Regions from separate parts of the Aeromicrobium sp. 10G20-16 genome, predicted to be linked through region 1. Evidence: predicted binding sites of a transcription regulator. Region 1 holds the regulator's gene; the other holds the start of a gene.
What was found. Region 1 encodes HrcA, which represses chaperone genes, less so after heat shock. Its sites were predicted from a motif close to TTGGCACTCGNNNNNNNCGAGTGCCAA; they were not measured.

Region 1 (15,382 bases):
CTGGGCTGGATGCTGCTGTCGGGTCGCCCCGAGTCCAGTGACTCCATCGCCCCGGTGGCCGTCGCTCCGTCGAGCGCACCGGCAGAACTGGTCGTCGACGTCGTCGGCGAGGTGAAGAGCCCGGGCATCGTCACGGTGCCGCACGGTTCGCGGGTCTACCAGGCCATCGAGGCCGCGGGAGGGCTCGACGGCACGGTCGACACCTCGGGCGTCAACCTCGCTCGACTGCTCGACGACGGTGAGCAGATCATCGTCGGGCCGCTGCCGGACGGCGCCTCCACTGGTGCGGCGGCCGGTGGCACGGTGCGGCTCAACCAGGCCACGGCCGAGCAGCTCGAGGCCTTGCCGGGGGTCGGGCCGGTCACGGCGGCGGCCATCATCGCGTGGCGCGAGGAGAACGGCCGGTTCGCCTCGGTCGACGACCTGCTGGACGTCAAGGGCATCGGCGACGCCACCCTCGACAGCCTGCGCGACCTCGTCGTGCCGTGACGCCGCCGTCCGGCCCGGCGACGACCCACGACCTGCGGCTGGCGCCGGCCGCCGTCACCGTCTGGGGTCTCGCCGCTGCTCTGACGACCCAGCGCTCGGGAGCTGCCGTGGGCGTGGCGATGGCGGCTCTGCTCGTCGTGCTGGTGGCCGCTCGACGCCGACCGGCGGTCGCGCTCGCCGGATGCGCCATCGTGCTCGTCGCGGTGTCGTGCGCGTGGCGCCTCGCCACGGTCGAGTCCTCGCCACTGCGTGATCCTGCGCTGCAGGGTCGTACCGGCACCTTCGAGCTCGACGTCCGACGCGATGCCATCTCGTTCACGCAGCGAGGTGATCCGCAGGCGGTCGTGCAGGTGGTGGTGCGTCGGGCCGAGGTCTCCGGGCAACGTCTGACCGGCGCCGGCCGCGCGACGGCGTTCGTGGAGGGCGACGCCAGCGACCTGGTCGTCGGGCGACGCTTCACGGCCGTCGCGCGTGTCGCGCCGAGCGAGAACACCCACGAGGTCGCCGTCCTCGACGTGCTGCGTCGAGGCGATGCCGTCCGGGGTGCGTCGTGGTGGGAGGCGGCCGAACGACTGCGTCAGGGCGTGCGAGACGCGGTGCGACCGCTGTCCGATCGTCCGCGCGCCCTGCTGCCCGCGCTGGTCGACGGCGACGATGCGCGGGTCGACGCCGAGATGGAGACCGACTTCCAGCGCAGTGGCCTCACCCACCTGATGGCGGTCTCGGGCACCAACCTGACGATCGTCCTCGGCGTCACCCTGGCTCTGACGCGCGGGCTGGGAGCGCGGCGACGTGGGCTGTGGATCGTCGGGCTGCTCACGGTGGCCGCGTTCGTCCTGATGGCGCGCCCGGATCCCAGCGTCGTCCGGGCCGCTGCCATGGGTGTGGTGGGGGTGGCAGCCATCGGCTACGGCCGCTCAGGCGGGGTCCGGGCGCTCAGCGTGGCGATCGTCGCGCTGGTGTTCATCGACCCGTGGCTGTCGCGATCGGCCGGTTTCGTCCTCTCGGTCTGTGCCACGGCGGGGATCCTGCTGCTCGCGCCGATGCTGGCAGACCGACTGGGCCGGTGGATGCCGCGGTGGGCGGCCCTGGCGATCGCCGTGCCGGTGGCCGCCCAGCTGGCGTGCACCCCGGCGCTCACGGCGATCTCGGGACAGGTCTCGATCGTGTCGGCGGTGGCGAACCTGCTGGCGGCGCCGGCCGTGGCTCCGGCAACCGTGCTCGGCCTGCTGGCCGGCCTGGTCGCGGTGCCGTCGGTGCCGGTTGCCCAGGTCATCGCGGTCCCGGCCGGGTGGTGCGCCGCGTGGATCATCGCCGTCGCGCGCCACAGTGCCTCCCTCGACGGCGCCTCCCTGGACTGGACGGCTCCGTGGCAGCTGATGCTCCTGGTGACCCCGGTGGCGATCGTCGCCGTGCTGGCCCTGGTCAGGCGCCCCGTGCTGGCGACCGGGGTGGTGCTGGGGCTGCTGGTCGCGATGGTGCGCCCGCCCCAGCCGGGCTGGCCGCCGGACGGCTGGGTCATGGTGGCCTGCGACGTCGGGCAGGGCGACGCCACGGTGCTGCGGGCCGGCCCGTCCGCGGGCGTGCTGGTCGATGCCGGTCCCGACCCGCCCGCCATCGACCGCTGCCTGGACCGGCTCGGGGTCGAGCACATCGCCCTGGCCGTGTTCACCCACGACCACGCCGACCACACCGCCGGTTGGGTCGGCGCTCGCCGGGGACGCGACGTCGAGGGCGCGGTGGACGGCCCGAGCGGCGGCCCGGGCGCCGAGGTGCTCACGGCGGGCCAGTCGTTCACCGTCGGCGACCTGCACGCGGACGTCGTCTGGCCGGTCGATCCGACGCCTGTCGTCTCGACCGACGGGTCGGTGCTCAACGACGCCAGCGTCGTGCTGCGGGTCCGTGTCGGCGACGTGGCGGTGCTGCTGTCCGGGGACATCGAGCCGGCCGCTCAGCAGCAGCTGCTGCGGTCCGGTGCAGACCTGCGGGCCGACGTCCTCAAGATGCCCCACCACGGGAGCGCGCGGCAGTCCGAGGCGTTCCTGGACGCGGTCGGCGCGCGGATCGCGACGATCAGCGCCGGGGTCGACAACGACTACGGGCATCCGGCGCCGGCTGCACTCCGGATGCTGCGCGAGCGGGGCGTGCGTGTCTGGCGCACGGATCTGGACGGCGACATCGCCGTCGTGGTGCGCGACGGGAACCTGAGTGTGGTCACCCGCCGATAGGCTGGGGGAGTGGCGTCCCCGTTCGGCAAGATCCTGCTCATCACGGGCAACAGCGAGTTCGAGTCCGACCGCATGCGTCGGCGCGCCGTCACGGCCGTCACCGACGAGCAGCCCGAGTGCCAGCTGACCGAGTCCGGCGCGTCGGGGCTGCAGCCCGGCGAGCTGATCGGCCTCACCAGCGCCTCGTTGTTCAGCGACTCCACCGCGGTGGTGCTCACCGACCTGCAGGACCTGCCCGAGCACGCCCAGACCGAGCTGCTCGACTACGCCGTGGCCACCTCGCCCGACGTGGCCGTGGTGCTGGTGCACGCCGGCGGCAACAAGGGCAAGGGGTTGCTCGACAAGCTGCGCAAGATCCCGGCGGTCGCCGAGGTCAAGGTCGAGCAGCCCAAGTACGAACGCGACTTCGTCGCGTGGGTGCAGCGCGAGATCCGCGACCTCGGCTGCCGCGTCGATGCCGACGCCGCCGCGGCTCTGGTCGCGTCGGTGGGTCAGGACCTCAGAGCTCTTGCCGGTGCGGCCGCACAGCTGGTCGGCAGCGTCGACGACCAGAAGACCGTCGACCTCGAGCTGGTGCGTCAGTACTTCGGTGGACGGGCCGACGTGCGCGGCTACGAGATCGCCGACGCCGCCATCAACGGGAACCTGCACGCGGCCATGGAGGTCGTCCGGTGGGCCGAGGCCGCCAAGGTGGCGCCGGTGCTCATCACGGCCGCCTTCGCGTCGGGTCTGCGCTCGCTGGCCCGGCTCGAGTCCGCTCCGCAGGGTCTGCGTGACAACGAGCTCGCCTCCATCGTCGGCGCTCCGCCGTTCAAGCTGCGCATCCTGCGCCAGCAGCTCGCCGGCTGGGACACCGCCGGACTGGCCGGAGCCATCCGTGCCGTCGCCGACGCCGACGTCGCGGTCAAGGGCGGGGGAGCCGACCCGGGGTACGCCATCGAGCGCATGGTCCTCGAAGTCGCCCATCACCGGGTCCGATGAATCGGGTCGTCGCGGTCGACCTGTCGCGCGGCATCGCCCTGGCCGGCATGATGCTGGCTCATCTCGGACCCCGCCAGACCGGCGAGAATCCGCCGATCAGCGAGATGCTCAGCTCGGGACGGGCGGCGCCGCTGTTCGCTCTGCTGGCCGGCGTGTCACTGACGCTGGTGCACCGCCGCGACCGCGCTGGGGTCGGGTCGGTGCGGGCCACCGTCGTCCGCGGCGTGCTGCTGGTGGTGCTGGGGCTGTCGCTCGGTTCGATCCCCGACATGCCGGTGCTCGTCATCCTGGCGGTCTACGGACTGCTGGTGGTGGTCGCGCTGCCGATGCGCGCCCTGCCCACGCCGGCGCTGGTCGTGCTGGCGGCCGGGTGGGCCGTGCTGGCACCCGTGCTGCTGCTGGCCATCCGCATCCACCACGGTCCGGTCCTCGTCGACCAGCCGGGTTGGTCCGACGTCCAGGACCCGCGCGCGTTGATCGGCAACGTGCTGTTCTGGGGCGGATATCCGGCGCTGGTCTGGATGGCCTACGTCCTCGCAGGCCTGGCGATCGGGCGTCTCGACCTGACCGATCGGGCCGTCGCCGGCGCGCTGGCGCTGGGAGGACTCGTGACGTTGGTGGCGACCCTGGCCGCGTCGTGGGCCCGTGCGGGCGAGTGGCAGGTGTGGTTCGACCACGACGAGTATCCGTACGGTCCGGCGGCCTGGGGCGATCTCTGGACCGTGGGCCCGCACACCTCGATGCCGCTCAACGTGGTCAGTGCGATCGGCAGCTCGGCGCTGGTCATCGGACTCGCGGCGCTGGTGGTGCAGTCGGACCTGGCACGCCGCGTGGTCGCGCCGGTGTGCGCCGCCGGAGCGATGACGCTGACCCTCTACTCGGTCCACGTGCTGTGGACGTGGCGGGTCAGCGAGGCCGCCGCCCCCGCGCCGTTCGGGGGATGGGGCGACTGGACGCTGCAGGTCGTCGTGCTGTTCGCCGCCGCGTCGCTGTACCGACGCCTGCTGCCGGAGCGTCTGGGCCGACGGGGTCCGCTGGAGCAGGTGGTGCGCTGGCTCTCGGTGTCGATCTGGTCGAGGTCGACCGGGTCCGGACAGCACAAGACCCCGGTTCTCGACTGACCGACAGGTCGTGGGTCGAGAGCCCGGGGTCCGGCAGGAGGGTCAGCTCAGAGAGCAGCGGCCTTCTTGGCGATGGCCGACTTGCGGTTGGCTGCCTGGTTCTTGTGGATGACCTTCTTGGAGGCAGCCTTGTCCAGGTTGCGGGTGGCCTCGCGGGCCAGCTCCTTGGCGCGATCGGTCTCGCCGGCGTCGACAGCCTCGGTGAAGCGTCGGATCGACGTCTTGAGCGCCGAGCGCACCGAGATGTTGCGCTGACGCGCCTTCTCGTTCTGGAGGTTGCGCTTGATCTGCGACTTGATGTTCGCCACGGGGCGTCCTGTTTCTCTCGACGGGATGGGTGGTGCAGAGTGTGAGGGCATGCCGGAGCACGCGACCGCTCACTCTACCAGCGCGCGCGGCGACTGCCCAAATCGCAGCCGCAGTCCCGCCCGACGTGCCGCGACTCCTAGACTTCATCGCATGCAGACCCTTTTCGACGTCCTGAAGTACGTCCACATCGCCGCGTGGATCGTCGTGCTCATCGGCTACCTGAAGGACGTCAAGGGACCCAAGGTCAACGAGCTGATGGCGTGGGGTCTGACCGCCGCGCTCGTGCTCGGCATCGCGCTGGTCGGCATCGCCTCGGCCAGTGACGCCGTCGCGGACCCGAACAACGCCAAGGTCGGCGTCAAGCTGGTGGTCGCGCTGGTCGCGGTCGGGCTGGCGCACGCCACCCGCCGGCGTCCGGCTCCGAACCCGATGGCCCACGTGATCGCCGCCCTGGTGCTGGTCAACGTCGTCATCGCCTACGCATGGTGAGCGCCTCGTCGGCGAAGGTGCCCCAGCCGGGTTCGACCGATCCGGCGATCATCCGCAACTTCTGCATCATCGCCCACATCGACCACGGCAAGTCGACGCTGGCCGACCGCATGCTGCAGCACACCGGGGTCGTCGACGGCCGCGACATGAAGGCGCAGTACCTCGACCGCATGGACATCGAGCGCGAGCGCGGCATCACGATCAAGAGCCAGGCCGTGCGGATGCCGTTCACCAAGTCCTCGGGCGAGGACGCCGGAACCACCTACGTGCTGAACATGATCGACACCCCCGGGCACGTCGACTTCACCTACGAGGTCAGCCGCAGCCTGGAGGCGTGCGAGGGCGCCGTCCTGCTGGTCGACGCCGCGCAGGGCATCGAGGCCCAGACCCTGGCCAACCTGTACCTCGCGATCGACGCCGATCTCGACATCATCCCGGTGCTCAACAAGATCGACCTGCCGGGCGCGCAGCCGGAGAAGTACGCCGAGGAGATCGCCGGCATCATCGGCGGCAACCCCGACGACGTGCTGCGGGTCTCGGCCAAGACCGGTGAAGGGGTCGAGGCGCTGCTGAACATGATCGTCGACGAGGTCCCGCCGCCGCAGGGCAACGCCGATGCTCCGCCGCGGGCCCTGATCTTCGACTCCGTCTACGACACCTACCGCGGCGTCGTCACGTACGTGCGGGTCGTCGACGGCAAGCTCACGCACCGCGACCGGATCAAGATGATGTCCACCGGTGCCGTGCACGAGATGCTCGAGGTCGGGGTCATCTCACCGGAGCCGGTCAAGGCCGGCGAGATCGGCGTGGGCGAGGTGGGCTACCTGATCACCGGCGTCAAGGAGGTCCGTCAGTCGCGCGTGGGCGACACCGTGACGTTCGAACGTCAAGGGCGCCACCGAACCGCTCGGTGGCTACAAGAACCCCAACCCGATGGTGTTCTCGGGCCTGTACCCGATCGACGGCGACGACTTCTCCACCCTGCGCGACGCCCTCGAGAAGCTGCAGCTCAACGACGCGGCGCTGGTGTACGAGCCGGAGTCGTCCGGAGCGCTCGGATTCGGCTTCCGCATCGGCTTCCTCGGCCTGCTGCACCTGGAGATCGTGCGCGAGCGGCTCGAGCGCGAGTTCGACCTCGCGCTGATCTCCACGGCTCCCAACGTCGTGTACCGCGTCGAGATGGAGGACGGCTCCGAGCAGACGGTGACCAACCCGAGCGAGTACCCCAACGCGGGCAAGATCGCCAAGGTCTTCGAGCCAGTCGTGCGCGCCACGGTGCTCAGCCCGGCGGAGTACATCGGCGCCATCATGGAGCTGTGCCAGAGCCGGCGCGGGCAGCTGCTGGGCATGGACTACCTGTCCGAGGACCGCGTCGAGATCCGGTACACGCTGCCCATGGGCGAGATCATGTTCGACTTCTTCGACGCGCTCAAGAGCCGCACCAAGGGGTACGCGTCGCTGGACTACGAGCCCGACGGTGAGCAGGCGGCCGACCTGGTCAAGGTCGACGTGCTGCTGCAGGGCGAGATCGTCGACGCCTTCAGCGCGATCGTCCACCGCGACAGCGCCTACGGCTACGGCGTCGCCCTCGCGGGCAAGCTGAAGGAGCTCATCCCGCGCCAGCAGTTCGAGGTGCCGATCCAGGCCGCCATCGGCGCGCGCGTCATCGCCCGCGAGAACATCCGCGCCATGCGCAAGGACGTCCTGGCCAAGTGCTACGGCGGCGACATCAGCCGCAAGCGCAAGCTGCTGGAGAAGCAGAAGGAGGGCAAGAAGCGCATGAAGATGGTCGGCCGCGTCGAGGTCCCCCAGGAAGCCTTCATCGCCGCTCTCTCCACCGGCGACTCTGCACCCGCCAAGTCGTGAGCCTCGGTTCCCGCTGGGACTGACGTTCTGACGCGACACGCCAGCGTGTCGAGGTCGAAACGTCAGTCCCAGCGGGAACTGAGCGCCGATAGGCTTGCGCCATGGATGCACGGGTGGAGTCGGTCAACCTCGGCCAGATCACCGACGTCACGTGGGGACGCACGAAGCGCAGCGCGATCGACAAGCGGCCCGCCGCAGGTCCCATCGCCGTGCACGCCCTGGGCCTCGGCGGTGACGAGATCGCGGACCTCAAGCACCACGGCGGCGTCGACCAGGCGGTCTACGCCTACGCCCGCGAGGATCTCGACGACTGGGCCACCGACCTGGGGCGAGAGCTGCGGGCCGGCCAGTTCGGCGAGAACCTGACGACCACCGGCCTCGACGTCCAGACCTCCCGGCTCGGCGACCGCTGGCGCATCGGGTCTGCGCTGCTGGAGGTGTGCGACGTGCGGATTCCGTGCAGCGTCTTCCAGGGGTTCCTGGGCGAGCCGACATGGGTCAAGCGGTTCACCGAGATGGGTGTGCCCGGTGCGTACCTGCGCGTCGTCGAGGAGGGCGAGCTCGCTGCCGGTGACGCGATCGTCGTCGAGGAGCGCCGCGAGCACGATCTGACCGTCGCCCGCGCGTTCCGCGCGCTCACCACCGAGCCTGATCTCCTGGCCGGATTTGCAGCCGAATCGCGACTGTCCGCGAAGCTTGCCAGCAAGGTCGATGCGGCCCGCAACGAGAACCGAAATGACCGGTCAGTAGGTTAAAGTGATCGCCACCACATCGCCCCCGACACGCTGAGGACATCCATGCCCGCACCACAGGCCACTGCTGAAGAGCTGCAGATCATCGACAGCCGACCGGGCACGGTCAGCCAGATGTTCTTCGACCGCGTCGACACCTTCGCCGACCGGGAGGCCTACAGCTACCCGGACGAGGACGAGAACTGGCAGAAGCTGACGTGGCGGCAGACGGGCGAGAAGGTCACCCGCCTGGCGGCCGGCCTGGTCGCCCTCGGGGTCGAGCCCGAGCAGCGCGTTGCCATCGCGTCCGGCACCCGCCTGGAGTGGATCCTCGCCGATCTCGCGATCATGGCAGCGGGTGCCGCGACCACCACGGTGTACCCGACCACCATCCCCGACGACGTCGCCTACATCCTGGCCGACTCCGACAGCCGCGTGGTCTTCGCCGAGGACGACGAACAGGTCGCCAAGCTGCGCGAGAAGCGCAGCGAGCTGCCCGCCATCACCAAGGTCGTGGTCACCGAGGGCACCGCCGACGGCGACTGGGTCATCTCCCTCGACGACCTGGAGAAGCTCGGCGAGGAGCACCTCGCCGCCAACCCCGACGTCATCACCGAGCGCGTCGCCGCCACCCGGCCCGACTCGCTCGCCACGCTCATCTACACCTCCGGCACCACCGGCCGTCCCAAGGGCGTGCGGCTGCGGCACGAGAGCTGGACCTACGAGGCCGCCGTCATCCAGGCGCAGGGGATCCTGACCGCCGACGACCTGCAGTTCTTGTGGCTGCCGATGGCGCACTCGTTCGGCAAGGTGCTGCTGAGCACCCAGCTGCTGATCGGCTTCCCGACCGCCATCGACGGCCGTGTGCCCAAGATCGTCGACAACCTGGCCGTCGTGCGGCCCACCTTCATGGGCGCGGCACCGCGCATCTTCGAGAAGGCCTACGGCCGTATCATCGGCATGACCGAGGCCGAGGGCGGCGCCAAGCTCAAGATCTTCCGCTGGGCCGAGAAGGTCGGCCTGGAGTACTCGCGCAAGACCCGCGCGGGCGAGTCGATCTCGCCGATCCTGAAGTTCCAGCACGGCCTGGCCGACAAGCTGGTCTTCTCCAAGGTCCGCGACCGCTTCGGTGGCCGGGTCCGGTTCTTCATCTCCGGTGCTGCGGCGCTGTCCAAGGACATCGCCGAGTGGTTCCACGCCGCCGACGTGCTGATCCTCGAGGGCTACGGCCTCACCGAGACCTCGGCCGGCGCCTTCGTCAACAGCCCCGACGCGTTCAAGATCGGTTCGGTCGGCCGGGCCTTCCCCGGCAGCGAGGCCAAGATCGCCGAGGACGGCGAGGTCCTCATCAAGGGCCCGCACGTCATGGAGGGCTATCACAACCTCGACACCGAGAGCGCCTCCACCAAGTCCGCCGAGGGCTGGCTGCACACCGGTGACGAGGGCCGCATCGACGAGGACGGCTTCCTGTACATCACCGGTCGCAAGAAGGAGCTGTTCAAGACGTCCGGCGGCAAGTACGTGGCGCCGCCGCACATCGAGGGCGTCTTCAAGGGCATCAGCTCCCTGACCAGCCAGATCCTGGTGCACGGCAACGAGCGCAACTTCTGCACGGCGCTCATCACGCTCGATCCCGACGCGGTCGCGGAGTGGGCGGCCGGTCACGGCATGGAGGGCAAGTCCTATGCCGAGGTCGTCTCCTCCCCGGAGATCCACGCCATCATCGAGGGCCAGATCGCCGAGCTGAACGGCAAGATCAACCGCTGGGAGCAGATCAAGAAGTTCGCGATCCTCGACCACGACCTGTCGCCGGAGAGCGGCGAGCTCACGCCGAGCATGAAGGTCAAGCGCGCGGTCGTGGAGTCCAACAACAAGGAGCTGCTCGACTCGTTCTACGCTTGATCGATGCACACGTCTGACGGGCCGCTCTCCACCGGAGGGCGGCCCTTCGGCATGTACGTCCACGTCCCGTTCTGCTCGGTGCGTTGCGGGTACTGCGACTTCAACACCTACACGGCCGACGAGCTGGGCGAGGGCGCCACGCGTGCCTCGTACGCCGACACCGCGATCGCCGAGATCGGGTTGGCGCGCGAGGCCGTGGGGGACCGGGCCGTCGACACGGTGTTCTTCGGCGGCGGTACTCCGACCCAGCTGCCGGCGGCAGATCTCGTGCGCATGCTCGCCGCGATCGACGACCGCTTCGGGCTCGCCTCGGGTGCCGAGGTCACCACCGAGGCGAACCCCGACAGCGTCGATCCTGCGTCGCTGGCGACGCTGCGGGCGGGTGGCTTCACCCGCATCTCGTTCGGCGTGCAGTCGGCGGTGCCGCACGTGCTGGCCACCCTCGACCGCACGCACGACCCCCGCAACGTGCCGCAGGCCGTGCGGTGGGCTCGCGAGGCAGGCTTCGAGCAGGTGAGCGTCGACCTGATCTACGGCACGCCGGGAGAGTCGCTCGACGACTGGCGCACCACGCTGGAGCAGGCCATCGACCTCGAGCCCGACCACGTCAGCGCCTACGCCCTGATCGTCGAGGACGGCACCGCGTTCGCTCGCAAGGTGCGTCGCGGCGAGGTCGTCATGCCCGAGGAGGACGAGACCGCCGACAAGTACCTGCTGGCCGACGACCTGCTCACCGCTGCCGGACTCGACTGGTACGAGCTGTCGAACTGGGGCAGGTCACCGGCCGCGGCGTGTCGGCACAACCTGGGCTACTGGGCCAGCGACGACTGGTGGGGTGTGGGGCCCGGCGCGCACTCGCACCTGGCCGGCGAGCGGTGGTGGAACGTCAAGCACCCCGCGGCCTACGCCCAACGGCTGACGGCCGGCGAGTCACCGCGCCTCGACGGGGAGTCGCTCGACGCGGCCACCGCCCAGGTGGAGCGGATCATGCTGATGACCCGGCTTCGCTCGGGCCTGCCGACCGCCGAGCTGGCCGACGAGGCGCTGGCGAAGGTCCCCGAGCTGGCTCGCCGCGGCATGCTGGTCGACCACGACGATCACCTGGTGCTCACCCTCGACGGCCGGCTGCTCGCCGACGCGGTGGTGCGCGAGCTGGTGCCCTGAGCTAGGGGGCGACCGTGACGAAGTCGATGAGCTCCTCGACGCGACCCAGGAACGACGGCTCGAGGTCGGCGTAGGACTCGACCCGGCCGAGGATGCGTTTCCAGGCGCGGGCGATGTCGGCCTGGTCGGCGTGCGGCCAGCCGAGCGCCTCGCAGATGCCGTGCTTCCAGTCGGTGCCGCGGGGGATCACCGGCCACGCCTCGATGCCGAGCCGGGCAGGCTTGACCGACTGCCACACGTCGACGTAGGGATGCCCGACCACGAGCACGTGGGGGCGGTCGGACATCTGCTCGGCGATGCGGGTCTCCTTGGACCCGGGAACCAGGTGGTCGACCAGCACGCCGAGACGGCGGTCGGCAGCCGGACAGAAGTCGATGACGGCTCCGCGGAGGTCGTCGATGCCGCCCAGGTACTCCACGGCCACCCCCTCGACGCGCAGGTCGTCGCCCCACACCTTCTCGACCAGCTCGGCGTCGTGGCGTCCCTCGACCCAGATGCGGCTGGGCAGCGCCACGCGAGCACGACGGTCGTGCACGGCCGTGGAGCCGGACGCCGTGCGGGTGGCCCGCACCGGCTTGCGCGGAGGAGCGACCAGCTTCACCGGCTTGCCCTCGAGCAGGAACCCGGGGCCGAGGGGGAACGAACGACGCTTGCGGTGCCGATCCTCGAGCACGACGATGCCGTTCTCGAGCATCACCAGCTCGCCGCAGAACCCCGTCTCGGCGTCCTCGACCACCAGGCCGAGGTCGGCGGGGTGGTCGACCGTGCGCCCTCGCTTCGGTTCGCGCCAGTCGCCGGCGAGCACGTCGGTTCCGTAACGGTCAACCATCTGACATCCCTCCGAGATCACCGTGCAGCCGACCGAGAAGCTTCCTGGTGGAACGTCTCGAGCCGTTCCTTGTCGATCTGGCCGTGGCTGGTGTGCACCACCGTGTCAGCGGTCAGCAGTCCGAGCACGAGGTCGACGACGACCGGCCACGTCGGCGGCACCACGACCGGCGCCGGGTCGTAGAGGTCGCCGATGACGACGACGTCTCGCGACGGGACCACCAGGATCAGCTCGCCGCCGCCCGGTCCGTCGCCCAGGTGGGTGACCTCGACGTACAGGTCGCCGAGGTCGCCGGCCCACACCGACTCCAGGTCGCCACCCTGGCTGGAGTGGGCGATCCGCGCGCCGTCGTCGAAGATGATCTCCCGCGGTGCGTAGCGGAGCGAACGCTCGCCACCAGCGATCTCGAAGGGCATCTCGCTAGACTGGCACTTGCGCTGCGTGAGTGCCAGACAACACGCCCCATCGGACCTGCGAGGTGAAGCCCATGTCGGACGACCGTCGTCTCGACGTCCTACGGGCCATCGTCGAGGACTACGTGGCCACCCACGAGCCGGTGGGGTCGCGGTCGCTGCTCGAGCGCCACCAGCTGGGCGTCTCGCCCGCGACCATCCGCAACGACATGGCCGTGCTGGAGGAGGAGGGCTACATCACCGCCCCGCACACCAGCGCCGGACGCATCCCCACCGACAAGGGATATCGGGTCTTCGTCGACCGGCTCGCGAAGGTCAAGCCGCTGTCGGCCGCCGAACGACGCGCCATCGAGACCTTCCTCGGGGGAGCGGTCGACGTCGAGGACGTCGTGCAGCGCAGCGTCAAGGTGCTGGCCCAGCTGACCCAGCAGGTCGCCATCGTGCAGTACCCCTCGCTGACCCGGTCGTCCGTGCGCCACATCGAGGTCGTGCCCCTGGAGTCCGCCCGCGTCCTGCTGGTGGTCATCACCAGCAGCGGACGGGTCGAGCAGCGCATCGTCGAGCTCGTCTCGACCCCCGACGACCAGCTCGTGGCCGACCTGCGCTCACGCATCGTCGCCGCCACGGTCGGCGAGCGACTGCCGGAGGCGTCGCTGAAGCTCGCCGACCTGATCGAGACCTTCGCCCCCGAGCACCGCCCGGTGGTCACCGCGATCGTCACCACGCTCACGCAGACGTTCTCCAACGAGCGCTCCGACGAGCGGATCGCCATCGGTGGCACCGCCAACCTGGCGCGCTTCGGCGCCGACTTCGACCGGTCCATCAAGCCGGTGCTGGAGGCGCTCGAGGAACAGGTGGTGCTGCTGAAGCTGCTGGGCGAGGCCACCTCGGGCATGTCGGTCAGCATCGGCCACGAGACCGGGTACGAGGGCCTGTCGGCCACTGCCGTGGTGGCGACCCCCTACGGCAGCGACGACCACGCTCTTGCGACACTCGGAACGGTCGGTCCCACGCGCATCGACTATCCGTCGACCATGGCGTCGGTGGCGGCCGTGTCACGCTACGTCGGCGGCATCCTCACCGAGCGCTGGACGCCCGACCCCTGATCTGCACGACTCCTGACGTTTCGACCTCGACCACTGGACTGAGATGGCAACCGACTACTACCAGACGCTCGGCGTGAGCCGGGAGGCCTCGGCCGACGAGCTGAAGAAGGCCTACCGCAAGCTCGCCCGCCAGCTGCACCCTGACGTCAACGACGCCCCCGACGCGGCTGATCGCTTCAAGGAGGTCACCACGGCCTACGAGGTGCTGTCGGACCCGCAGAAGCGGTCGGTCTTCGACCGAGGCGGCGACCCGTTGCGCGGTGGCGGTGGCGGTCAGGGCTTCGGGCAGGGCTTCAGCTTCGACGACATCATGGACGCCTTCTTCGGCCAGAACGCCGGTGGCGGCGGCCGTGGTCCCCGCTCGCGCACCCAGCGCGGCCAGGATGCGCTGCTGCGCCTCAACGTCGAGCTCGCCGAGGCCGTGTTCGGCATCGAGCAGGAGATCAAGGTCGACACCGCGGTGGTCTGCCCCACCTGCACCGGCAGCGGCGCGGCCGAAGGATCCGAGCCGGTCACGTGCCGCACCTGCCATGGTCACGGCGACGTGCAGCAGGTGCAGCGATCGTTGCTCGGCGACATCCGCACCTCACGGCCGTGCCCGGCCTGCCGTGGCTTCGGCACCACCATCCCCGAGCCGTGCTCGGAGTGCTCCGGCGAGGGCCGAGTGCGCTCGCGGCGCACGATCAACGTCTCCATTCCCGCCGGTGTCGACCAGGGCACCCGCATCCAGCTCGCCGGTGAGGGCGAGGTGGGTCCCGGTGGTGGGCCGGCGGGCGACCTGTACCTGGAGGTCAACGTCGCCCAGCACGACGTGTTCACGCGGGCGGGTGACCAGCTGCAGTGCCAGGTCACGCTGCCCATGACGGCGGCGGCGCTCGGGGCACACCTCGACCTGCCGACCCTCGACGACGACCAGGTCGCGGTCGAGGTGCCGCCCGGCACGCAGTCCGGGCACGTCGTCACGATCAAGGGCCAGGGCGTGCCGCGACTACGTGGATCAGGACGAGGTGACCTCAAGGTGCAGGTCGTCGTCGAGACGCCCTCGCACCTCGATGCCGAGCAGGCCGACCTGCTGCGCACGCTGGCCAACCTGCGCGGCGAGGAGCACCCGCAGGCCGTGCTCGACCCGCAGCACCAGTCGGTGTTCGGCAAGATCAAGAATGCCTTCCGATGAGCGCTGACTGCGTCTTCTGTTCCATCGTGGATGGATCGATCCCGGCCGACGTGGTGTCGGAGACCGAGCACACGGTGGCGTTCCGCGACATCAATCCGCAGGCCGAGGTGCACGTGCTGGTGGTGCCACGCATCCACCAGCCGGACATCGCCAGCCTGGCCGCCGCCGACCCCGACGTCACGATCGCGCTGCTGGCCGAGACCCGTCGCATCGCCGAGGCCGAGTGCGGCGGGCAGTACCGCCTGGTGTTCAACACCGGCGAGGCCGCCGGACAGACCGTCTTCCACGCACACGGCCACGTGCTCGGCGAACGTCGAGGATTCGCGTGATTTCGGCGTGATTGCGTACGATTGAACGCACATGACCGATGACATCTCGCCCGCCCACACGTTCACGATTCCGTCCAGCGTCCCGGCCGTCGCCCTGCTGGGCCCCGCCGACGAGTTCCTGCGCCTGATCGAGCAGTCCTTCGACGCGAAGATCCACGTGCGCGGCAACGCCATCACGGTGACCGGCCCACCGGCCGAGGCGGCCACGGTCGAGCGGCTGCTCGACGAGCTGGTCACCATCGTCCGCACCG
Region 2 (15,382 bases), 450 kb from region 1:
TGACGAGGGCACCGGAGAGGACACCGAGTCGGACCTGGTCGGTGAGGACGTCGGCATCGACGGCGCAGCCGCCAGCGCCGAGGAGGCTGCCGTCCACGTGGTCGACGACGACGCCTGAACAGACTGAGCGCGGGTGAGGTGGGGCCGGGCGAGTCCGTCGGCCGGTCGCCTCGGTCGCTCGTTCCTCGCTCCCTCACGGTCGCTTCGCTCCCTGGCGAGCGGGCTGTGCCGCACGGAGCGGGGGCGCGTCGATTGCTGTGCACCCGCGCGAGCGGGCTGGTCGCCAGGGAGGCCGTCTGCGGCCGACCGTGAGCGGAGCGAGGCGACGGTGAGCCGACGGGCTTGGGCGGGTGTGTTGGCCTCGGGTCGCCTCGGTCGCTCGTTCCTCGCTCCCTCACGGTCGCTTCGCTCCCTGGCGAGCGGGCTGTGCCGCACGGAGCAGGGGCGCGTCGATTGCTGCGCTCCCTGGCGAGCGGGCTGGTCGCCAGGGAGGCCGTCTGCGGCCGACCGTGAGCGGAGCGAGGCGATGGTGAGGTGGGGCTGGGCGAGTCCGTCGACCTCGGGTCGCCTCGGTCGCTCGTTCCTCGCTCTCTCACGGTCGCTGCGCTCCCTGGCGAGCGGGCTGGTCGCCAGGGAGGCCGTCTGCGGCCGACCGTGAGCGGAGCGAGGCGATGGTGAGGTGGGGCTGGGCGAGTCCGCCGGCCTCAGGTCGCCTCGGTCGCTCGTTCCTCGCTCCCTCACGGGCGCTGCGCTCCCTGGCGAGCGGGCTGGGCCGCACGGAGCTCGAGCCCGTCGACTGCTGTGCTCCCCGGGGAGCAGGGCTTACACTCGCGCTGCCGCTGATCCGCGAATGGGTACTGTGATCGAATGCGCGATCTCACGTACCCAGCCACGATCCTGACCGCCAAGACGTTGTTCAAGGCGCTCGGGATGAGGTTCCAGATGTCGGGCACCGAACACATCCCGCGCACGGGTGGCGCGATCCTCGCCGCCAACCACATCGGCTACGTCGACTTCATCTTCGACGGCCTCGCGGCACAGCCGAGCAAGCGGCTGGTGCGATTCATGGCCAAGAAGGAAGCGTTCGAGCACAAGATCTCCGGGCCGCTCATGCGGTCGTACCACCACATCTCGGTGGATCGCGACAACGGCGAGCAGAGCTACCGCGACGCCGTCGACTACGCGCGGGGCGGCGAGATCGTCGGAATCTTCCCGGAGGCCACCATCAGCCGCTCCTTCGAGATCAAGGAGCTCAAGACCGGTGCCGTGCGGATGGCCGCCGAAGCCGGGGTGCCGCTGATCCCCATGGTCACGTGGGGCACCCAGCTGCTCAAGACCAAGGACCACGAGGCCGACCTGACGGGGCGCGGCAAGACCATCGGTCTGCACGTCGGCGCGCCGCTCGAGGTGACGGGTGAGGATCCCGTCGCCGAGACCCAGCGGCTCCGCGACGCCATGAGCGCGCTGCTCGACCACGCGATCGAGCAGTACCCGATCAGCCCGGAGGGACAGTGGTGGGCGCCCGCCCGGCACGGCGGCACCGCGCCGACCTTGGAGCAGGCGAAGAAGATGGACGACGAGGAGTACGCCGCCCGGGCGGCTCGTCGCGCAGCGAAGGAGCAGTCATGAAGGCAGTCATCGGATCCACCGTCGTCGCCGAGGCCCCCACCGAGGACCTCGTCAAGATCGAGGGCAACTGGTACTTCCCGCCGTCGAGCCTGACCGAGGGCGCGTTCGAGAAGAGCCCCACCCAGTACCGCTGCCCGTGGAAGGGCGACGCCCAGTACTGGAACGTGGGCACCGGAGACGACGTGCTCGCCGACGGCGGCTGGTCGTACCCCGAGCCGATCCCCTCGTCGTTCGAGCGCGTGGGCACCGACTACAGCGGCTACGTCGCGTTCGACCCCAGGGTGACCGTCTCGGAGTGACGGTGTCGCGCTGACAAGCGACGGCGCACCACCGTGTCGAGCCGCAGTCCGATCAGCAGCAGGACGATGGCCGCGGCGCCGTCGAGCCACCAGTGGTGCCCGGTGGCCGCCACGACGAGCACCGTGATCGGCAGGTGCGCGAACGCCACCCATCTCCACGGGCTGCGTGAGGCCGCGACCGCGCCGAGCGCCACGACGGCGGCCCAGCCGACATGGATGGACGGCATCGCCGCGAACTGGTCGCCCACGGCGGACCCGGGCGGACCGTACACGTCGAACCCGTAGCGCTGGGACAGGTCGACGAAGCCCAGCTCGGGGATGAATCGCGGCGGCGCCACGCGCACGAAGTGCAGGAACAGCGAGGCGCCGGTCAGGAACGCCAACCCGTTGCGCCAGTGCGGATAGTGGTCGCGGTGGCGCACGAACAGCCAGATCATGAACACGACGAGCGCCGGAACGTGGGCGATGGCGTAGTAGGCGTTGCAGAACCGGGCCAGCCAGTCCAGGTGCAGCACGGCCTCCTGCACCGATCGCTCCGTCGGCAGGTGCAGCGCCTGCTGGATCGCGTCGATGTCGCGGGCGCGGTCGAGTGCTCCCGCCTCGTGGGTCAGCGGGAGGCGGAACCCCAGCCGCCACAGGGCGTACAGGCCGCTGATCAGGGCCAGCTCCCGCAGCGTCGGTGCGAACGACGTGGGGTGGGTCCGTCGGGTGAGCAGCCAGCCGACCAGGCACACGGCCGTCACCACGGACGCCTGCTGCCACGTCACCCACTGCACTCGTCGATGCTAGGCCGTCCGGTCCGCCGTCGCCGGGTCGGTCGGCCGACAGGTCTGCGTGCGCCTGCCACAATGATGCTGTGTCTGAACCGCTGGTGATGGGGATCGAGTCCTCGTGCGACGAGACCGGTGTCGGCATCGTGCGCGGCACCGAGCTGCTGGCGCACGCTCTCAGCTCGAGCATGGACGAGCACGTCCGGTTCGGTGGGATCGTCCCGGAGGTCGCCAGTCGCGCGCATCTCGAGGCGATGGTCCCCACGCTCGAGCAGGCCTATGCCGAGTCGGGCGTCCGCGTGCAGGACGTCGACGCCATCGCCGTCACCTCGGGCCCGGGTCTGACGGGTGCACTGCTCGTGGGTGTCGCCGCCGCCAAGGCCCTCGCGCTGGCGCACGACAAGCCGCTCTACGGCGTCAACCACCTCGCGGCCCACGTGGCCGTCGACCAGCTCGAGCACGGCCGGTTCGACCGACGGGTGGCCGCCCTGCTGGTGTCGGGCGGGCACACCGAGCTGTTGCTGGTCGACGACATCGCCTCGGACATCACGCTGCTCGGCCAGACCATCGACGACGCGGCCGGCGAGGCCTTCGACAAGGTGGCGCGGTTGCTCGACCTGCCCTATCCCGGCGGACCGCACATCGACCGCGAGGCGCGTGAGGGCGACCCCACCGCCGTGGCGTTCCCGCGCGGGCTCACCCAGGCCAAGTACCAGGACAGCCACCGCTACGACTTCTCGTTCTCCGGCCTCAAGAGCGCCGTGTCGCGCCACGTGCAGCACGAGCAGCGCATGGGTCGGCCGGTGCCGGTCGCCGACATCGCGGCGTCGTTCCAGGACGCGGTCTGCGACGTGCTGACGGCCAAGGCCGTCGCTGCGTGCCGCGAGCACGACGTCGACACGTTGATCGTCGGCGGGGGAGTGGCGGCCAACGGGCGACTCCGGGCGATGGTCGAGGAGCGGGCGCAGGCAGCCGGCATCGAGGTGCGGATTCCCCGCATCGGGCTGTGCACGGACAACGGCGCGATGGTCGCTGCGCTCGGCGCCGAGGTCGTGCGTCGAGGACACCCGGCGTCGTCGCTGGACCTGCCGGTCGACTCCGGGATGCCCGTCACGCAGGTCGTCGCCGTCTGACATGCGTGCTCACCGACAGCGTGACCCGCGTCGTCGGCTGATCGCCGCTGCGGTCGCCGTGCTCGTGGTCGCCAGCGCCGTTGCGGCCGGAGCCGTGGCACTCGGCCGCAGCGGGGAACCGCAGGCGGCCGCCTCCTCCGCCGCGATCCCCACACCGTCGGCGTCCGCGACCCCCGTCGAGCCGGAAGGATGGGGCCCGACCGCCGACGAGCGTGCGAGAGCCGAGCGGCTCGCGAACGACCTCAGCCTGGCGGACCTGGCCGGGCAGCTGATCGTGGCACGACACTTCGGCAACGACTCCTCGCTCGCACTGCTGCGCGACAAGCACTTCGCGGGGGTGATGGTCACCGGTGACCGCATCCTCGACGTCACCACGACCGACCCGCTGTCGGTCGTCACCTCCTTCAACGACCAGATGCGGGCTGTCGGGGCCGAGCGGGGCGTTCCGGTGATGATCCCGATCGACCAGGAGGGCGGTCTGGTCGCACGACTGAAGGCGCCGCTGACACCCTTCCCGACCTTCATGTCCGCCGGTGCCGCCATCGCCGGAGACCCCACCGCGGGCGCCGAGGCGGTCACCGCCGCCTCCCGTGCCTCGGGTGCCGAGCTGCGGGCGGCGGGCTTCAACACGGTGTTCGCGCCCGATGGTGACGTCACCATCGGTCCGGAGGATCCGATCATCGGCACCCGTTCGGCCGGCTCGGACCCCAAGACCGTGGCCGACGCCGTCGTCGCCGCGATCACCGGCTACGGCGAGGCAGGGATCATCTCGGTCGTCAAGCACTTCCCGGGCCACAACGTCAGCACCGACAGCCACCGCGGACTACCTGTGCTGGACAGCAACGCGCAACGCCTGCGCACCCACGACCTCGTGCCGTTCGAGGCCGCGATCGGCGACCGTGTGCCCGGCATCATGACCGGGCACCTCGACGTCCCCTACATCGACAAGGGGGTGCCGGCGTCGGTGTCGCGCAAGGTGATCACCACGGGTCTGCGCGAGAACCTCGGCTACGACGGACTCGTGGTCAGCGACTCGCTCGGCATGGGTGCGGTGATGAACCGGTACCCGGGTGGAGAGGCCGCCGTGGAGGCCATCAAGGCCGGCAGCGACCTCGCGCTGATGCCGGCCGACAACCTGGCGGCCTACGACGCGATGCTCGCGGCACTGAAGTCCGGCGACCTCCCCGAGGCGCAGGCGCGGGCGTCGGCCGCGCGCACCATCGCCTGGGTGCTGCACGCCGACGCCTCACCCACGCTGCCGGGCGACGCGGGCTCGCACGTCGAGCAGTCGCAGGCGCTGAGCGCAGCCGCCGTGACCGTGGTGGCGAAGCCCTGCGACGACGCCGCGCCACCCACGGCGTTCCGCCCGTTCGGGCCGAGTGGCGCCGTCGCCGCCTTCTCGCAGGCCGCCTCCGAGGCGGGAGTCAGCCTGGGGTCCGGGCCGTCGGTGCAGCTGCTCGGCCAGACGTCGGCGGCCGGATCCGCCGACGTCGTCGTCACGACCGACCGTCCCTACCCGTTGCAGTACAGCCGGGCGGCCACCAAGGTCGCGCTCTACGGTTCCGACGTCCCGGCCATGCGTGCGCTCATCGACGTGCTCACGGGCAAGGCCGAGGCGGGCGGCAAGCTGCCCGTCGACGGCGTCGACGTCCAGACCTGCTGACCACCGGCTGCGCTGCCGGCCTCACGGCCCCGGGTGGCGTGGCGCCCCGGTCCTCGCCCATCGCCTCATCGCGCCTGACGTCGACTGAACCGCACCACGTCACCGGGCCGCGCCTGTGCGAGCCGGTCGAGGTCTCGATCGACGACGACGCCGATGACGGGATAGCCGCCGGTCACCGGATGGTCCGGCCCGAAGACGATGGGCTGCCCGTCGGAGGACACCTGGATGCTCCCGCGCACGCAGGGCTCGCTGGGCAGCTCGTCGTCGCGGGACCGCTCCAACCGTGGTCCGTCGAGGCGCACGCCGACACGGTCCGACGACGCCGAGACGGTCCAGCCGGTGGTGAGCAGGACGGTGGTCGCCGCGGGCGTGAACCAGTCGTCGCGCGGTCCGAGCACCACGCCGACCGTCAGGTCACCGGTGCGCGTCAGGGCGGGGACGTCGGGAAGGTCCGGCACGGGCCGGGCAGGTCCGACGCCCAGCTCGTCGCCGGCCGCGATCGGGGCGGGTCCGAGGCCCGAGAGCGTGTCGGTGGACCGTGATCCCAGCTCGTCGGGCGAGTCGAATCCGCCGCTGACGCCGAGATAGGCACGTAGTCCGGACACGACCGGACCGATCCGCAGCTGCTGCCCGGCGCGGAGCGGGACCGCGCGCCCGTGCGCGGCCGGACGTCCGTCGATCGTCAGGGGTCCGACCGCTCCGGTCACGGCGATCGTGTGGTCCTCGGTCGCGGTGACCACCAGTCCGCCGAGCAGGACCTCCACGACGGGGGACCCGGTGCCGTTGCCGAGCAGCCGGTTGACCTGACGCAACGCTCCGCGGTCGAAGGCGCCGGACGGGCTGACCCCCATCGAGCCGAGTCCGGGCCGTCCCGCGTCCTGCAGCAGCGAGCGGGCGCCGGGCTGCTCCACCGTCAGGCTCATCGGACCGCCACGAATCGCACGACGGTGCCGGGTTGCAGCAGGGCGGCCGGCTCGCGGGTCGAGTCCCACATGGCGAGGTCGGTGCGGCCGACGAGCTGCCAGCCGCCGGGGGAGGAGCGGGGGTAGACGCCGCTGAACTCGCCGGCCAGACCGACGGCCCCGGCCGGCACCGAGGTGCGTGGCGTCGATCGACGGGGCACCTGCAGGCGGGCGTCGCCGTCGACGAGATAGGAGAAGCCGGGCGCGAAGCCACCGAAGGCGGCGGTCCAGGGGGTGTCGGTGTGGGCCGCGATCACCTCGTCCGTGCTCAGGTCGGTCAGCCGGGCGACCTCGTCGAGATCCTCCCCGTCGTAGACCACGGGAACCTCGATCTCGGAGCCGCCGAGCGCCTCGAGGTCGTCGACCGGCGAGGTGCTGCGGACCAGGTCGCGCAGACGCCCCGGGTCTCCGCGCAGGAGCACCGTGCGCGCACCCATGACCAGGTCATCGACCTCGCGACGGAGTGCGGCGTGCCAGCGGCGTGCCTCGTCCAGGCTCTCGCAGTCCAGCAGCAGGGCATGGTCGCCGCAGGGCAGCAGGTTCACGGGGCGAACCCGGTCAGCCGGTGCCCGGCGGCCTCCAGTGCAGCGCGGACGGCCCGCGCCATCTCCAGGGCGCCCGGGGTGTCGCCGTGCACGCAGATCGACTCGACCCGATCGGTGAGACGAACCGCCTGCGCGGCCGCGGCTCCGGGATCCTCCAGAAGTGCTCCCGGCTCGCTGCGCGGCACGAGCGCTCCGTCACCGGTGTATCCGCGGTCGGCGAATCCCTCGGGCACCACCTGCAGCCCCTCGGCGGCGGCGATCCGCAGCACCGCGCTGTCCGGCAGGCCGAGGATGGGCAGTCCGTACGGCACGACAGCCTCGACCACGGCCGTCGCCTGTCGTTCGTCGTGGACGATCGTGTTGTAGAGCGCACCGTGCGGCTTCACGTACGACACGTGGCCCCCCACGTCGTCGGCCCAGGTCATCAGGTCGTCGAGCTGGGCGCGCAGGGTGTCGATCAGCTCACCGTCGCTGGGGTCCATCGGCCGCCTACCGAATCCCTCGCGATCGGGGTAGCCGACCTGGGCTCCCACGACGACTCCGGCCTCGAGGCACGCCTCGACCGTCGCCAGCGACAGCCCCGCGTCGCCCGCGTAGGCGCCGCAGCACACGTTGGCGCTCGTGACGATCTCCAGCAGCGCCCGATCGGCCCCGGACTCCCACTGCTCGGTCGACTCACCTAGGTCAGCGTTGAGGTCCATGCCCCGAATTTTGCGGGATCAAGCACCGATTGGACACCGTGAAACGGTGCTTGGGCCCGCAAAATTCGGTCAGTGGCGCTCGACGAGGAAGGCGCGACCGGAGCCCTGCACGCGGGTCATGATCACGAGAGCGCTGTTGGGGCCCTTCAGCTTGAGCCGCTTGACCACCTGCTCCGGGACGATCTCCACGCCGCGCTTCTTGATGGTCAGGGTGCCGATCCGACGCACCTGCAGAGCCGCCCTGAGGGGCTTCTCGCGGAACGGGAAGCTCCTCGATGATCCGGAATCCGCGCGCGAAGGGGGTCTGGACCTGGGCGTCGGCGCTGACGTAGGCGATGTGCGAGTCGGGGAGCCAGCCGCCGATGGTCGCCGAGAACTCGCTGACCAGGCCCGCGCGGATCACGGCGTCGTCCGGCTCGTACAGGTGGGCACCGATGTCGGCGACCGCCGCCGGCTCGGCCGAGGCGATGAGCGTCGCACTGGATCCGCGGGAGAGGACGGTCGCCCGCCGGGTGGCACTCGCGAACGGCGCGCCCCACAGGCACGCCTCGACCAGGTCTCCGCCGTCGCTGACCCACTCCGCCTCGACACCCTCGGGCACGTCGGCGTGCGCCAGGCCCGGCATCACCTTGGCCACGGCACGACCGGCCAGCTGGCGGCGCACCCACGACCACGACGGCTGCAGGTCCGCGGTCGAGAAGGTCCGTCCGCGGCCGTCGCGCCGGGCCGGGTCGACGAACGCGACCTCGCCGCCGGCGATCACGGCCTCCTCGGCGTCACCGACCTCGACCCTGCCGTCGATGCCGGCCGCGGCCAGGTTCGCCGCCGCGATCGCCGCGCGGACCGGATCCCTCTCGATGCCCCGCACCCGCAGCCCCGCCCGTCCGAACGCGAGCAGGTCGCCCCCGATGCCGCAGCCGAGATCGACCACCGACGTCGCGCCGGTGGCGGCCAGGCGGGTCGCGCGGTGATCGGCCACGGACGCGCGCGTGGACTGCTCCAGCGCGTCGTGGGTGAAGTACAGGTCGGCAGCGGCAAATCCGAACTTGGCCGCGGCCTTGCCGCGCAGGTGGTTCTGGGTGACGGCGGCCGCGACCAGGTCGGGCGCCCAGGTCTTGCGCAACCGTGTCCCGAGGCCCAGATCGCTCTCGACCCCGGCGCAGCGGGCGATCTCCTCGAGCAGCATCTGACCCGCCGGCGTCACCAGCTGCTCGAAGGTCTCCACGTCCATCGAGCAATCTTCCCAGCGCGACCGCCCACGTCATCAGCGGGCCGAGCGCAGCGAGTCGAGACGGCCGGGCGACGCCGCCGGAATTAGCACTCTCTTGGGGCGAGTGCCAGCGGCGTGCTAGATTTCAAGACGGCGACAGTCGTCGCCCAACTGTCCGTGTTCCACGCTGAAAGGGGAGGTCGACATCGTGTCGGTCACCATCAAGCCGCTCGAGGATCGCCTGGTCGTCCAGGCCGCCGAGGCAGAGCAGACCACCGCATCCGGTCTGGTCATTCCTGACACCGCCAAGGAGAAGCCCCAGGAGGGCACCGTCGTCGCGATCGGCCCCGGCCGCATCGACGACAACGGCAACCGCGTCCCGCTCGACATCGCTGTCGGCGACAAGGTGCTGTTCAGCAAGTACGGCGGCACCGAGGTCAAGCACGGCGGCGAGGAGTACCTGATCCTCTCGTCGCGCGACGTCCTCGCCATCGTCTCCTGACGTGACGCCCCGATCTCTCCCCGGAGAGGTCGGGGCGCTGCAGGTCCGCCCTGCACCGATCCACCCCACGTCTCTTCTGCCCACGTCATTTCTGTAAGGAATCGCATGCCCAAGATCCTGGAATTCGACGAGAACGCCCGCCGCGCCCTCGAGCGCGGCGTCGACAAGCTCGCCGACACCGTCAAGGTCACCCTCGGCCCCAAGGGCCGCTACGTCGTGCTCGACAAGAAGTGGGGCGCCCCCACGATCACCAACGACGGCGTCACCGTCGCGCGTGACATCGAGCTCGACGACCCGTTCGAGAACCTCGGCGCCCAGCTCGCCAAGGAGGTCGCCACCAAGACCAACGACGTCGCGGGTGACGGCACCACCACCGCCACCGTGCTGGCGCAGGCCATGGTCCACGAGGGCCTGCGTGCCGTCGCCGCCGGCGCCAACCCGGTCGGCCTCAAGAAGGGCATCGAGGCGGCCGTCGCCGCGGTCACCGAGAAGCTGCACGAGATGGCGCGCGACGTCGACGACATCAAGGACATGACCGACGTCGCCACCGTGTCGTCGCGTGACGCGGTCATCGGCGCCCTCATCGCCGAGGCGTTCGACAAGGTCGGCAAGGACGGCGTGATCACCGTCGAGGAGTCCAACACCATGGGCACCGAGCTGGAGTTCACCGAGGGCATGCAGTTCGACAAGGGCTACCTGTCGCCGTACATGGTCACCGACACGGAGCGCATGGAGACCGTCCTCGACGATCCGTACATCCTCGTGCACCAGGGCAAAATCTCGGCGATCGCCGACCTGCTGCCCGTGCTCGAGAAGGTCGTGCAGGCCGGCAAGGCGCTGTTCATCATCGCCGAGGACATCGAGGGCGAGGCGCTCTCGACCCTGGTGGTCAACAAGATGAAGGGCACCTTCACCTCGGCCGCCGTCAAGGCCCCGGCCTTCGGCGACCGTCGCAAGGCCATGCTGCAGGACATCGCCACCCTCACGGGTGCCGAGGTCATCACGCCCGACGTCGGTCTCAAGCTCGACACCGTCACGCTCGACGAGCTGGGCACCGCGCGCCGTGTGGTCATCACCAAGGACAACACCACGATCATCGACGGCGGCGGCGACGCTGCCGAGGTCGACGGCCGGGTGGCGCAGATCAAGGCCGAGATCGACAACACCGACTCGGACTGGGACCGCGAGAAGCTGCAGGAGCGCCTGGCCAAGCTGGCTGGCGGCGTCTGCGTCATCAAGGTCGGCGCGGCCACCGAGGTCGAGCTCAAGGAGAAGAAGCACCGCATCGAGGACGCCGTCTCGGCGACCCGCGCGGCCATCGAGGAGGGCATCGTCGCCGGCGGCGGCTCGGCCCTCGTCCACGCGGTCTCCGTGCTCGACGACAGCCTCGGCCTCGTCGACGACGAGGCGGTCGGTGTGCGCATCGTCCGCATCGGCGCCGACGCCCCGCTGGAGTGGATCGCCCGCAACGGCGGCGTCTCCGGCGAGGTCGTGGTCAACAAGGTCCGCGAGAGCGGCCAGGGCTACAACGCGGCCACCGAGGAGTACGGCGACCTGGTGTCGCAGGGCGTGCTCGACCCGGTCAAGGTCACGCGCTCCGCGCTGGCCAACGCCGCGTCGATCGCCGCCATGCTGCTCACCACCGAGACCCTCGTGGTCGACAAGCCGGCCGACGAGGACGAGGACTCCCACGCGGGCCACAACCACTGATCGGTTGACCTCTCACGAGCGCCGCTCGCCCCTCGGGGCGGGCGGCGTTCGTGCGTCGTCGGCCATGATGGGCGCATGCGGCCCCTGCGGTACTCGATCAACGTCAGCCTCGACGGCTGTGTCGACCACGCCTCCCCGGCGTTCCAGCCCGGGCCCGAGGTGCACCAGCACGCGGCTGAGTGGATGGCGCGCTCCGACGTGGCACTGTTCGGCCGGGTCACGTACGAGCTGATGGAGGCGTGGCGACCGGACGAGCAGGGTGACCTCGCGGCGTGGGTCGAGCCGTGGATGGAGCCGTTCGCCCGCACCATCGGCGCGATGCCCAAGATCGTCGTGTCGAGCACGCTGCCGGCCGACGCCGGCTGGAGCGCCGAGGTGGTGGACGGCACCGACCTCGAGCCGATGGTGCAGGCGCTCAAGGCACAGCCCGGAGACGGCATCGCTCTGGGTGGCGTCACGCTCGCGCTGGCCCTGGCCGACCTCGGGCTGATCGACGAGTACCAGCTGGTCGTGCACTCGGCGGTGGCCGGTCACGGACCGCGGCTCTTCGACGGCCTGTCGACGCCCCTCCGGCTGGAGCTGGTGGAGCAGACCGAGGTGGCCCGCGGGGTGACGGCGCAGGTCTACGTGCCCGCTGGCTAACCTCGCCACGTGAGCACTCCTGACTACTCCGCACACGACTTCTCCGGCCTGCGTGAGGAGCTGGGGCTCCCGCCGTTGGAGCGCACCGACGAGTTCCCGGCCGACGTGCTCGCCGAGGCCGAGCAGATCGCGAAGGCGCCCCCGGTGGCGACCGAGGACCTGACGGACCTGCCGTTCGTGACGATCGACCCGCCCGGTTCGCTCGATCTCGACCAGGCGATGCTTCTCGAACGCTCCGGTGACGGCTTCATCGTGCGGTACGCCATCGCCGATCTCGGATCGGCCCTCCCGCTCGGAGGTCCGGTCGATCTGGAGGCCCGTCGCCGCGGCGAGACGATCTACCTGCCCGATGGTCGCGTGCCGCTGCACCCGCCGGTGCTGTCCGAGGGCTCGCTCAGCCTGCTGCCGGACCAGGTGCGTGGTGCGGCGGTGTGGACCATCGAGGTGGGCGGGGACGGCACCCTCGGCGCGGCGTCGGTGCGTCGGGCTCTGGTGACGTCGGTCGCGCGCCTCGACTACGCCACCGTGCAGACCGGTGCCGACGCCGAGGCGCTGCACCCGTCGATCGAGCCGCTCGGCGACCTCGGACGCGTGCGTCGGGCCCTGCGCCTGGCTGCTGGCGCCATCGACCTCGCGCTGCCCGAGCAGTCCGTCGTGGCCGATGGCGACGACTGGGCGCTGCGGATCGAGCCGCGCACGGAGGCTGACAGCTGGAACGCCGAGATCTCGTTGCTCACGGGCATGGCGGCTGCCGACATGATGCTCCGGGCGGGTGTCGGGCTGCTGCGCACCCTCCCGAAGCCGCAGGCGGCTGACATCGCGACGTTCCACCGCGTCGCGGCCTCGCTCGGGTTCGCGGGCGACGAGGGCGCCACGCCCGGCGAGGTGCTGGCGGCCGTCGACCCGACGCAACCGGCGGCGATGGCACTGATGACCCATGCCACCCGCATGCTGCGCGGCGCCGGTTACGTCGCCTTCGACGGCACCAAGCCTGAGGTGTCGACCCACGCCGGGGTCGGCGGCGCGTACACCCATGTGACGGCGCCGTTGCGCCGGCTGGTCGACCGGTTCACCACCGAGGTGTGCCTCGCGCTCAGCGCTGGGGAGGAGATCCCCGCTGACGTCCGGTCAGCCCTGCCGGAGATCGCCGACGCGATGGGCAGCAGCGGTCACCGCGCGTCGGCGGCGGACCGCGAGTCGATCGATCTCGTCGAGACCTGGATCATGCGCGCTCGGCGGGGGGCGACGTTCGAGGCGGTGGTGGTGGAGTCGTCACAGGACGATGCCGAGATCATCATCGCCGACCCGCCGGTGGAGGGCACATGTGTGGGCTCAGGGCTCACCGACGGCAGCACCGTGTCGGTGCGCGTGCGAGACATCGACGACGAGAAGCGCGCCGTCACCTACGAGGTCGCCCTCGACCCACCTGCCTGAGGTGGGTCAGACCATGCGCAGGGGGGCGAGCCCACCCAGCACGATGTCGAGCTTGCGGCCGTACCAGCCACGTCCGGCCATGAACTCGTCGGAGTCGTAGGCCTTCAGCGTGTCGCTGCCGGCGTCGCCGACGGCGGACCGACCCGCGCGGCGCAGACGCGCCTGGTCGGCCGAGGCGTTGAAGGTGACACTGATGACGAAGCTCACCGCGACGGCGGCGTCCTCGGGGGTGAAGCCGTCGCGCGTCAGCTGGGCCACGTAGGTCTCGATCAGCTTGATCGACGTGGGTGCGGCTTGCGAGGCCGTCAGCGAGGCGCGGTCGAGACCGGGGAACTTGTCGCACAGCTCCCACAGGCTCTCGCCGATGGCGCGCAGCAGCTGTTCCCAGGGCTGATCGGCGTCCGGCCACTCGATCGTGTTGACCGCGCGGTCGATGGCGGTGGTCAGCAGCGCCTCGCGATCGGCCACGTAGCGGTACAGGCCGGAGTGGGCGACGCCGAGCCGGCGGGCCACTGACGGCATGCTGAAGGTGTCGACTCCGTCGTCGAGCGCAGCCTGCGCGATCTGCTCCACGGTGAGGGCTCGGGGGCGCCCTGGCTTTCGTTGCATGTCCTGAGGATACTCCCGGTATCCGATCATGCGCGGGCTTCCACATGAGGACAGGCTGTGAATTTGTCCCGGCTACGATGAACGCATGGAGCAGACGGGCATCCCTGACAAGTTCGCCGCACTCGGTCTCACCTACGACGACGTGCTGCTGCTGCCGGGCATGTCGGACCTGAACCCGGCCGACATCGACACCACGTCGCGGCTCACGCGCGAGATCAGTCTGAACGTGCCGTTGATCAGCGCGGCCATGGACACCGTCACCGAGTCGCGCATGGCGATCGCGATGGCCCGCCAGGGCGGAATCGGTGTCCTGCACCGCAATCTGTCGCTGGAGGACCAGGCCTACCAGGTCGATCTGGTGAAGCGCACCCAGACCGGCATCATCTCCAATCCCGTCACGATCGGACCCGACGCGACCCTTGAGGAGCTCGACCGCATCTGTGGCGAGTACCGGGTCTCGGGCCTGCCGGTGGTCGACGAGGGCAACACGCTGCTGGGCATCATCACCAACCGCGACCTGCGCTTCACCCCGGTGGCGGAGTGGGCGACCACCAAGGTCGACGAGATGATGACCCGGATGCCGCTGATCACCGGCCACGTCGGCATCTCGCGCGAGGACGCCACGCTGCTGCTGCGCAAGCACAAGCGCGAGCGACTCCCGCTGATCGACGAGGACGGCCGGCTCGGGGGCCTCATCACCGTCAAGGACTTCGTCAAGGGCGAGCAGTTCCCCCATGCCTCGTACGACGCCGACGGTCGCCTCATGGTCGGTGCCGCGATCGGCTACTTCGGCGATGCGTGGGAGCGCGCCACGACCTTGATCGAGGCCGGTGTCGACGTGCTCGTGGCGGACACCGCCCACGGCCACGTCCGCCTGCTCCTGGACATCGTGCAGCGCCTCAAGACCGACCCCGCCACGCGCCACGTGCAGGTCATCGGCGGCAACGTCGCCACCCGCGAGGGCGCCCAGGCGTTCGTCGACGCCGGGGCCGACGCCGTCAAGGTCGGCTTCGGGCCCGGTTCCATCTGCACCACTCGTGTGGTCACCGGCTGCGGCGTCCCCCAGATCACCGCCGTCTATGAGGCGTCGCTCGCGTGCCGCCCGGCGGGCGTGCCGGTCATCGCCGACGGCGGACTGCAGCAGAGCGGCGACATCGCGAAGGCCATCGTCGCCGGTGCCGACACCGTCATGATCGGATCGATGCTCGCCGGCGTCGAGGAGTCGCCGGGCGAGGTCGTGTTCGTCAACGGCAAGCAGTTCAAGGCCTACCGGGGCATGGGGTCGCTCGGCGCCATGAGCAGCCGGGGCAAGAAGTCGTACTCCAAGGACCGCTACTTCCAGGCCGAGGTCACCAGCGACGACAAGATCGTCCCCGAAGGCGTCGAGGGGCAGGTCGCCTACCGCGGCCCGCTGTCGGCGGTCGCGCACCAGCTGATCGGTGGCCTGAACCAGTCGATGTTCTACGTGGGCGCGCGCACCATCGACGAGCTGCAGGACAAGGGCCGGTTCGTGCGCATCACCTCGGCGTCGCTCAAGGAGAGCCACCCGCACGACATCCAGATGACCGCCGAG

Region 2: a site for HrcA is predicted at 9,017-9,043, ahead of groES (co-chaperone GroES). Genes of this name have one in related genera too.

The regions. Positions count from the first base shown of each region.
Region 1 is NZ_CM147919.1:920,142-935,523, reverse strand. Features, by position in the region: gene AC0L5F_RS04705 (ComEA family DNA-binding protein) at 1-489, shown strand, start outside; gene AC0L5F_RS04700 (DNA internalization-related competence protein ComEC/Rec2) at 486-2,717, shown strand; gene holA (DNA polymerase III subunit delta) at 2,727-3,698, shown strand; gene AC0L5F_RS04690 (DUF418 domain-containing protein) at 3,695-4,819, shown strand; gene rpsT (30S ribosomal protein S20) at 4,867-5,127, opposite strand; gene AC0L5F_RS04680 (hypothetical protein) at 5,279-5,617, shown strand; partial or broken gene lepA (translation elongation factor 4) at 5,611-7,483, shown strand; gene AC0L5F_RS04670 (MOSC domain-containing protein) at 7,585-8,238, shown strand; gene AC0L5F_RS04665 (AMP-dependent synthetase/ligase) at 8,281-10,116, shown strand; gene hemW (radical SAM family heme chaperone HemW) at 10,120-11,280, shown strand; gene AC0L5F_RS04655 (DUF3097 domain-containing protein) at 11,282-12,109, opposite strand; gene AC0L5F_RS04650 (hypothetical protein) at 12,127-12,525, opposite strand; gene hrcA (heat-inducible transcriptional repressor HrcA) at 12,597-13,628, shown strand; gene dnaJ (molecular chaperone DnaJ) at 13,672-14,802, shown strand; gene AC0L5F_RS04635 (HIT domain-containing protein) at 14,799-15,131, shown strand; gene AC0L5F_RS04630 (PhoH family protein) at 15,163-15,382, shown strand, end outside.
Region 2 is NZ_CM147919.1:1,372,617-1,387,998, reverse strand. Features, by position in the region: gene AC0L5F_RS06940 (DUF5709 domain-containing protein) at 1-118, shown strand, start outside; gene AC0L5F_RS06935 (lysophospholipid acyltransferase family protein) at 868-1,629, shown strand; gene AC0L5F_RS06930 (DUF427 domain-containing protein) at 1,626-1,928, shown strand; gene AC0L5F_RS06925 (phosphatase PAP2 family protein) at 1,889-2,704, opposite strand; gene tsaD (tRNA (adenosine(37)-N6)-threonylcarbamoyltransferase complex transferase subunit TsaD) at 2,785-3,831, shown strand; gene AC0L5F_RS06915 (glycoside hydrolase family 3 protein) at 3,833-5,494, shown strand; gene AC0L5F_RS06910 (5-oxoprolinase subunit C family protein) at 5,560-6,417, opposite strand; gene AC0L5F_RS06905 (5-oxoprolinase subunit B family protein) at 6,414-7,001, opposite strand; gene AC0L5F_RS06900 (5-oxoprolinase subunit PxpA) at 6,998-7,711, opposite strand; gene AC0L5F_RS06895 (methyltransferase domain-containing protein) at 7,686-8,933, opposite strand; gene groES (co-chaperone GroES) at 9,121-9,414, shown strand; gene groL (chaperonin GroEL) at 9,520-11,124, shown strand; gene AC0L5F_RS06880 (dihydrofolate reductase family protein) at 11,200-11,766, shown strand; gene AC0L5F_RS06875 (RNB domain-containing ribonuclease) at 11,776-13,200, shown strand; gene AC0L5F_RS06870 (TetR/AcrR family transcriptional regulator) at 13,207-13,809, opposite strand; gene guaB (IMP dehydrogenase) at 13,895-15,382, shown strand, end outside.